One region of the Kitasatospora sp. NPDC058243 genome, then DNA from elsewhere that is predicted to be linked to it. Evidence: riboswitches for the same ligand, from Rfam matches in the RefSeq annotation. Region 1 holds a riboswitch; the other holds the start of a gene.
The links. A riboswitch is a leader RNA that binds a small molecule or an ion and turns the genes downstream of it on or off. The one in region 1 is predicted to bind cobalamin.
Positions count from the first base shown of each region.

Region 1 (4,138 bases):
CGGCCTGTTCTCCGACTCCTCGCGGGCCGCCGCACAGGCCGACGAGTCCGACCTGCCCCGGCTGCGGGCGGTGCGGACCAGGCTGCGCGGGGTCTTCGAGGCCGCCGCCGAGGGCGACGAGATCCGGGGCGTCGACCTGCTGAACAGCCTGCTGATGGAGTACCCGGTCAGCCCGCTGGTCTCCGGGCACGACTACCTGGACGACGCCGGCCGGCCGCGCTGGCACCTGCACCTGGCCGACAACTCGCCGACCGCCACCGCGCACTTCAGCGCGGTCGCCTGCATGGGCCTGGCCGTCCACCTGACCGAGCTGGGCGCCGACCGGCTCGGCATCTGCCAGGCCGCGCCCTGCCGCAACGCCTACCTGGACACCTCGACCAACCGCTCCCGCCGCTACTGCTCGGACCGCTGCGCGACCCGCGCCAACGTCGCCGCGTACCGGGCCCGCAAGCGCCAGGAGGCCGAGGCCGCGGCACTCGGCGCCGCCGGCTAGGTCCCCGGCAGGGCCCAGGGGGTCAGAGCTGCTCCGCCCAGACGCCCAGGCGGCGGGCCAGGCCCGGCACCCGGGCCAGCCGGGTGCTCAGCAGCAGCCGCTCCAGCCGCCGCCCCGGCGCCAGCCAGGCCGGGCGCGGGCGCAGCCTCAGCAGCACCCGGCCGAGCACCAGTTCGTCCGGGACCGGGCCGTAGCTGCGGCTGTCGCTGTCCACCGGCCGGTTGTCGGACAACAGCCACCAGCCCCTCGGACGCCGCTCGGCGGCCCGCTTCACCACCAGCAGGTCCTGCTGGAAGGGGTGCCGGAAGAGCACCACCGCGCCGGGCCGGATCGGCGCGCCGTAGCGCACCAGCAACTGGTCGCCCTCGCGCAGGGTCGGGACCATCGACGGGCCCGCCACGTCGACCAGCCCGAACGGCACCGCGCCGCCGCCCCGCCCCCGGGGTTCCGTGCCCGCCGGTTCCGTGCTCCGCGCCACGACTCCTCCTCCCGGACCGACCGGTCCCAGTCTGCCGTACGGACCGTCACCCCGTTCGATCCGTTCGATGTCCGGATTACCCCGGTTCCGGGTCCGCCTTTTGCCCTAGGCCCACCGCCCGATCGCGAAACCCCGGGGGCGGAAGGGTAATCTCGGGCGCGGGAAGACGATCTAAGGAAGGACTCCCATGTTCTCTCGTCTGTTTGCACCGCGCGCCACCGCCCACGCCCACTGTGACCTGCCCTGCGGCGTGTACGACCCGGCGCAGGCCCGGATCGAGGCCGAGTCGGTCAAGGGCACCCAGGAGAAGTACCAGGCCAACGAGGACCCGGCTTTCCGCACCCGCGCCCTGATCATCAAGGAGCAGCGTGCCGAGGCCGTCAAGCACCACATCTCGGTGCTGTGGAGCGACTACTTCAAGGCCCCGCACTTCGAGAAGTACCCGCAGCTGCACCAGCTGATCAACGACACCCTGAAGGCCGCCTCGGCCGCCAAGGCGTCCACCGACCCCGCCACCGGCCAGGCCCTGCTGGACCTGATCGCCGAGGTCGACAAGATCTTCTGGGAGACCAAGCAGGCCTGAGCCTGACGCGTCGCCACCCGACCGCCCCCGTCCGCGAGCCCGGACGGGGGCGGTCGTGCGTTCACGCCCCACCCGAGCCCGGTAAGGGTTGCCTAGCCTGAGTGGCTGTTATGCTGCCAGGGCGTCCGAGGGGGAAGTCCGGTGTGAATCCGGCGCTGACCCGCAACGGTGAGCACGGCCCCCTGGGCCGCGCCAGCCCGATCGCCCCCGGCCGCTGAACTCCCGACAACTCGCCGTGGACTGCGAGGGGATGGCGCCCGGGCCCGCGCCCGACCGGTGCCGCCCCCGCGCACCCGCGGCCCGAGGCAAGGCGCACCGTGAGCAGCACCGCAGCCGCGGGCAGTGGCGCAACGAGCCCGCCCGCCCGCCGAATACCCGCCCTCCCGCTCGCCGTCGGCCTGGCCGCCGCCCTGCTGCTCTCGCTGCTCTGCGGCGTGGCGCTGGGCGCCTCCGGGATCGGCCTGCCCCGCGTCCTGCGGCTGCTGGCCGCCGGGCTGACGGGCGGACGGCTGGAGGCGGACGAGGCCGCCGCCTACGCGATCGTCTGGGAGATCCGGCTGCCACGTGCCGTGCTGGCCGCCGTGGTCGGCGCCGGGCTGGCCGCCACCGGGGTCGCCGTCCAGGCCCTGGTGCGCAACGCGCTGGCCGACCCGTTCGTGCTCGGCATCTCCTCCGGCGCGGCCGTCGGCGCCAACGCGGTGCTGCTGCTCGGCGCCTTCGCCTCGCTCGGGGTGTGGGCGATCTCGGCCTCCGCGTTCGGCTCCGCGCTGGTCGCCATGGTGCTGGTCTACCTCGCGGCGCGGACGGCCTACGGGCTCACCCCGCTGCGGCTGGTGCTCACCGGCACCGCGCTCTCCTACGGCTTCTCCGCCGTCACCGCGCTGATGGTCTTCGCGGCCGCCCGCGGCGAGGCCGCCAGGGACGCCATGATGTGGCTGCTCGGCAGCCTCGGCGGCGCCACCTGGGGCTCGGTGCCGATCGCCGCCACCACCGTGCTGGCCGGCCTGGCGTACCTGGCCTGCGCCGCCGGCCGGCTGGACGCGCTCGCCATGGGCGACGAGACGGCCGCCTCGCTGGGCGTGGACCCGGACCGGCTGCGCCGCGAGCTGTTCGTGGTGACCGCCGCCGTCACCGGCACGGTGGTGGCCGTCAGCGGGGCGATCGGCTTCGTCGGGCTGATGGTGCCGCACCTGGCCCGGATGCTGGTCGGCGCCGGGCACCGCCGGGTGCTGCTGGTCGCGCCGCTCGCCGGGGCGCTGCTGCTGGTCTGGGTGGACATCGTCTCGCGCACCCTGCTGGCGCCCGCCGAACTGCCGGTCGGGGTGGTCACCGCGGTGCTCGGGGTGCCCTGTTTCCTGCTGCTGATGCGCCGTCGCGGCTATTCCTTCGGAGGCCGCTGATGGATCTCGCCCTGGACTCCGTCTCGGTCGAGCTGGCCGGTGCCCGGCTGGTCCACGACGTCGCCCTGGACGCCGCCGCCGGGCAGGTGGTCGGGCTGATCGGACCGAACGGCAGCGGCAAGTCGACGCTGCTGCGCTGCGTCTACCGGGCGTTGCGGCCGGCCGCCGGGGCCGTCCTGCTGGACGGCACGGACCTGCACGCGCTGACCGCGCGCGAGGCCGCCCGGCGGGTGGCCGCGCTCCCCCAGGAGCACTCCGCCGAGTTCGACTTCACGGTGGCCGAGGTGGTCGCCATGGGCCGGCTGCCGCACCGGCGCGGCCTGGGCGGCCCGGGCGCGGACGACCACGCCCGCTGCACCGAGGCGCTGCGCAAGGTCGGCGCCGAGCAGTTGGCCGGGCGGGGCTTCCTGAGCCTGTCCGGCGGCGAGAAGCAGCGGGTGCTGATCGCCCGCGCGCTGGTCCAGGAGCCCCGGCTGCTGGTGCTGGACGAGCCCACCAACCACCTGGACATCGCCCACCAGTTGGACGTGCTGGCGCTGGTCCGGGAGGCCGGCCCGACGGTGCTCACCGCGCTGCACGACCTCAACCTGGCGGCCGGCCACTGCGACCTGCTGTACGTGCTGCGGGCCGGCCGGATCGTCGCCTCGGGGCCGCCCGCCGAGGTGCTCCGACCCGCCCTGCTGGCCGAGGTGTTCGGCGTCCGGGCCACCCCCGTCCGGCACCCGGTGACCGGCGCCGTCCAACTGCTCTTCGACCGGATCTGACCCACCCCCCGAAGGAACCCCCGTGCGCACCAAGGCCGTTGCCATCACCGCCCTGCTCACCCTCGGGCTCACCGCCTGCGGCGCCGAGATCGCCCCGAGCGGCGACGCCACCGCCGCCTCCGCCCACTACCCGGTGACCGTGGAGAACTGCGGCACCAAGCTCACCTTCCCGCAGAAGCCCGCCCGGACGGTGACCAACGACGTCGGCATCACCGAGCTGATGCTCGCCCTCGGCCTGGCCGACCGGATGGCCGGCTACGTGATGCCCGACGACAAGGGCCGGGTCGACCAAGTCGCCTGGAAGGACGGCTACCAGCAGACCGCGTGGCTCTCCAAGAAGGAGATCACCAAGGAGATCGTGCTGGGCGCCAAGGCCGACCTGGTCTTCGCCGGCTGGCACTACGGCTTCGACGAGGGCCG
Region 1 is NZ_JBHVWW010000006.1:73,085-77,222, reverse strand. It holds gene ACFVX9_RS06680 (CGNR zinc finger domain-containing protein) at 1-493, shown strand, start outside; gene sodX (nickel-type superoxide dismutase maturation protease) at 516-971, opposite strand; gene sodN (superoxide dismutase, Ni) at 1,159-1,554, shown strand; cobalamin riboswitch at 1,643-1,782, shown strand; gene ACFVX9_RS06665 (FecCD family ABC transporter permease) at 1,872-2,954, shown strand; gene ACFVX9_RS06660 (ABC transporter ATP-binding protein) at 2,954-3,718, shown strand; gene ACFVX9_RS06655 (ABC transporter substrate-binding protein) at 3,741-4,138, shown strand, end outside.

Region 2 (4,138 bases), on a different contig from region 1:
CTGGAGGCCGTCCTCGACCAGGAGTACCGGACCTCCTGTGTGGCGCTCTCCACGCCGGACCTGGCCGAGGGGATCCGCGCCCAGGTGATCGACAAGGACCGCTCCCCGCGGTGGAACCCGTCGACGCTGAGCGCCGTCGAGCCCGCCACGGTGGCCCGCTACTTCGCCCCGCTCGGCGACCGGGAACTCGGCCTGGCCCCCACCACACCCCTGGAGCGCTGGTGACCCACCGCAACGGATTCAACGGATTCAACGGATCCAACGGAGTCATCGGATTCATCGGACTCGGCAACATGGGCGGCCCGATGGCCGCCAACCTCGCCACGGCCGGACACACCGTGACCGGCTACGACCTGGCGCCCGAGGCACTGCGGCGGGCGTCCCGGACGGAGAACGGCGTCCGTCCGGCGCGGTCCGCGACCGAGGTGGCGCGGGAGGCCGACGTCGTCATCAGCATGCTGCCGGCCGGCCGACACGTGCTGGCCGCCTACGCGGACCTGCTGCCCGCCGCCCGCCCGGGAACGCTCTTCGTCGACTGCTCCACGATCGACGTCGCGGACGCCCGGGCGGCGCACGACCTCGCCGTGCACGCCGGGCACCGGGCCGTGGACGCGCCGGTCTCCGGCGGGGTGGTCGGTGCCACGGCCGCGAGCCTCACCTTCATGGTCGGAGCCGCCGAGCCGGACTTCGAGGCGGCTCGACCGGTGCTGGAGGCGATGGGCCGCAAGGTCGTGCACTGCGGACCCCCCGGTGCGGGGCAGGCCGCGAAGATCTGCAACAACATGATCCTGGGCATCTCGATGATCGCGGTCAGCGAGGCCTTCGTGCTCGGGGAGAGCCTCGGGCTCAGCCACCAGGCCCTCTACGACGTCGCCTCGACCGCCTCCGGCCAGTGCTGGGCGCTCACCACCAACTGCCCCGTCCCCGGACCGGTGCCGACCAGCCCGGCCAACCGCGACTACGCGGCCGGGTTCGCCGCCGCCCTGATGGCCAAGGACCTCGGCCTCGCCGCCGGGGCCGCCGACGCCGCCGGCCTGCCCACCGAACTCGGACGCAGGGCGGCACAGCTGTACGCGGACTTCGCGCAGGCCGACGACGGCGCCGGCCTGGACTTCTCGGCGATCATCACCACCCTGAGGGAGGACGGCAAGTGACCGGCTACGAGACGATCCTGGTCGAGCGCAAGGGCCGGGTGGGGCTGATCACGCTCGACCGGCCCAAGGCGCTCAACGCGCTCAACACCCTCCTGATGAACGAAGTCGTGCAGGCGGCAACGGAGTTCGACCGTGACCCGGAGATCGGCTGCCTGGTCATCACCGGCTCGGAGAAGGCCTTCGCGGCCGGCGCCGACATCAAGGAGATGCAGTCCCTCGACTTCGTCGACGCCTACCTCGGCGACTGGTTCGCCGCCTGGGACCGCTTCGCCGCGCTGCGCAAGCCCGTGGTGGCGGCGGTGGCGGGCTACGCGCTGGGCGGCGGCTGCGAGCTGGCGATGCTGTGCGACATCCTGCTGGCGGCGGACACCGCGAAGTTCGGGCAGCCGGAGATCAAGCTCGGCGTGATCCCGGGCATCGGCGGTTCGCAGCGGCTGACCCGGGCGGTCGGCAAGGCGAAGGCGATGGAACTGTGCCTGACCGGCCGGATGATGGGCGCCGAGGAGGCCGAGCGGGCCGGCCTGGTCTCCCGGATCGTCCCGGCGGACCAGCTGCTGGCCGAGGCCCTGACGGTGGCCGAGACGATCGCGGCGATGTCCACCCCGGCGGCGGTCATGCTCAAGGAGAGCGTCAACCGCTCGTACGAGACCACGCTCGCCGAGGGCGTGCGCTTCGAACGGCGCCTGTTCCACGCCACGTTCGCCACGGCGGACCAGAAGGAGGGCATGGCGGCCTTCGCCGAGAAGCGCCCGCCGGAGTTCCTCAACCGCTGACGGTCCGAGCAGTTCGCGGCGCGATGTGGCGCGATGTGACGCACGAACCCTTGACCGGATCTTTTCCGTATCGCCATGATGGGCCGTCAAGTTGTGACTCCGCCGCTGGGGGAAGTCCGGTTCGAATCCGGCGCTGACCCGCAACGGTAGGCCGCCGACTCCACGTCGGCGGCGAGCCCGAGTACCCGGCGGCGGAGGTGTGTCGTCCCCTCCTCCCGTCGTGGTCTGCGGGCCGGAGCTCCGAGGGCTGCCCGGCTTGTTGCCGCCGCCCTCCGGGCCCCTGCGTGCGGGCCCGGAAAGGCCCACCGTGTCCCCGTTCCGACGCCCCCTGCGCCTCTTCGCGATACCCGCGCTCGCCCTCGCCACCGTCCTCCCGGCGGCCGCTGCCGCCCAGGCCGCGCCTGCCGCCGCGACCTCGTCCTCGACGATCCGCCCCGACGCCGCCGCGGGCGGCTGGCTCGCCCGCCAGCTCGTCGACGGCGACCACTTCGAGTCCGTCTTCAACGGGACCGCCTACCCCGACCAGGGCCTGACCATCGACGCCGTACTGGCCTTCGCCGCCTCGCGCAGCTCCGACCAGGCCGCCGCGAAGGCCACCGCCTGGCTGGCCAAGCCCGAGATCATCAGCGGCTACCTCGGCGACGGCACCACCGAGGCCTACGCCGGGGCGACCGCCAAGCTGCTGCTCGCCGTCGAGGTGCGCGGCGGGAACCCGACGGCCTTCGGCGGCGTCGACCTGCCGGCCCGCCTGCGCTCGCTCCAGACCGCCGAGGGCCGGTTCTCCGACCGCTCGCAGTGGGGCGACTACAGCAACGCCTTCGGCCAGTCCCTGGCCCTGATCGCCCTGCACCGCACGACCGGTGGCGCCCCGGCCGCGGCCGTCGACTTCCTCGCCAACAGCCAGTGCGCGGACGGCGGCTACCCGGTCGCCTTCGGCCAGGCCACCTGCACCAGCGACCCGGACGCCACCGCGCTCGCCGCCCAGGCCCTCGCCGCCACCGGCCGCACCGCCAAGGCCAACGCCGGGCTCGGCTGGCTGACCGCCCACCAGAACGCCGACGGCGGCTTCCCGGCCGCCGGGGCCGCCGCGTCCAACGCCAACACCACCGGCCTCGCCACGCAGGCACTGCTGGCCGGCGGGCGCTTCGGGGCCGGACTCAAGGGCTGGAGCAGCCTGGTCAAGCTCCAGCAGGGTTGCGCCACCGACCCGGCGGTGCGGGGGGCGGTCGCCTACGACGCGACCGGCTTCAACCCGGCCACCGGCGCCCGGGCCACCGCGCAGGCCGTCCTCGGCCTGGCCGGCACCCCGCTGGCCACCCTCTCCGCCGCCGGTGCCCGCCCGGACGCGCCCGTGCCGGCCTGCCCGGCGACCACCCGCTGACCACCCGCTGACCCCGAGAGGAGAGCTCCGATGACCGACACCCCGGCGCCCGCGCGCCCGGCCCGCCGCACCCTCGGCTCGATCGCCGCCGCCGTTGCCCTGACCGCCGGCCTGCTCGGCGTCTCCGCCGTCCAGGCCCCGAAGGCGCAGGCCGCCGCCTGCGACGGCACCACCGGCGTCACCGTCGTGGTCGACTTCACCGCCGTCGGCGGCGGTATCCAGACCGGCTGCGCACCCGGCGACCCCGCCAGCGGCCTGGCCGCGCTGACCGGCGCCGGGTTCGCGTACACCTTCCACCCGCGCTACCCGGGCTTCGTCTGCACCATCAACGCCCTGCCGACGACCTGCACCAACCCCACCGGCAGCGCCTACTGGTCGTACTGGCACGCCCAGCACGGCGGCCCCTGGTCGTACAGCAACCTGGGCGCGGGCAGCTACAACCCGGCACCCGGCGACGTCGAGGGCTGGTCCTTCGGCGCCGGCGCCCAGCCGGGCGTCACCGCGCCCTGACCTCCGGAGACACCCCGGTGCCCCGGCCCCCCCGGAAGGGGGGCCGGGGCACCGGCGGTGCGGGGTTCAGACGGCGCGGGACGTTCGGCGCCGCCGGGCGAGCGAAGGGGCGAATGCCAGGTCGGCGGATCACCGCTACCTGGTCCAGGGCATTTCCGTCGACCCGGTGGGCCGGTACCAGGTGATGCCCCACTCCGCGCCCCAGTCCTTGCCGGTCCAGTCGTAGGCGGGTGTCCAGAGTGGCCGGGCCGGTTGAGGTCCCCACTCCTCCGGGTCCGGGCGCACCAGCAACTCGTCCTCATGGGCGTAGCCGCCGGTGA
Region 2 is NZ_JBHVWW010000010.1:30,891-35,028, forward strand. It holds gene ACFVX9_RS09770 (enoyl-CoA hydratase/isomerase family protein) at 1-225, shown strand, start outside; gene mmsB (3-hydroxyisobutyrate dehydrogenase) at 222-1,154, shown strand; gene ACFVX9_RS09780 (enoyl-CoA hydratase) at 1,151-1,927, shown strand; cobalamin riboswitch at 1,995-2,135, shown strand; gene ACFVX9_RS09785 (peptidase) at 2,235-3,308, shown strand; gene ACFVX9_RS09790 (flagellar hook-length control protein FliK) at 3,339-3,818, shown strand; gene ACFVX9_RS09795 (hypothetical protein) at 3,954-4,138, opposite strand, start outside.
Region 2: another riboswitch for cobalamin. It lies ahead of ACFVX9_RS09785 (peptidase); the one in region 1 lies ahead of ACFVX9_RS06665 (FecCD family ABC transporter permease).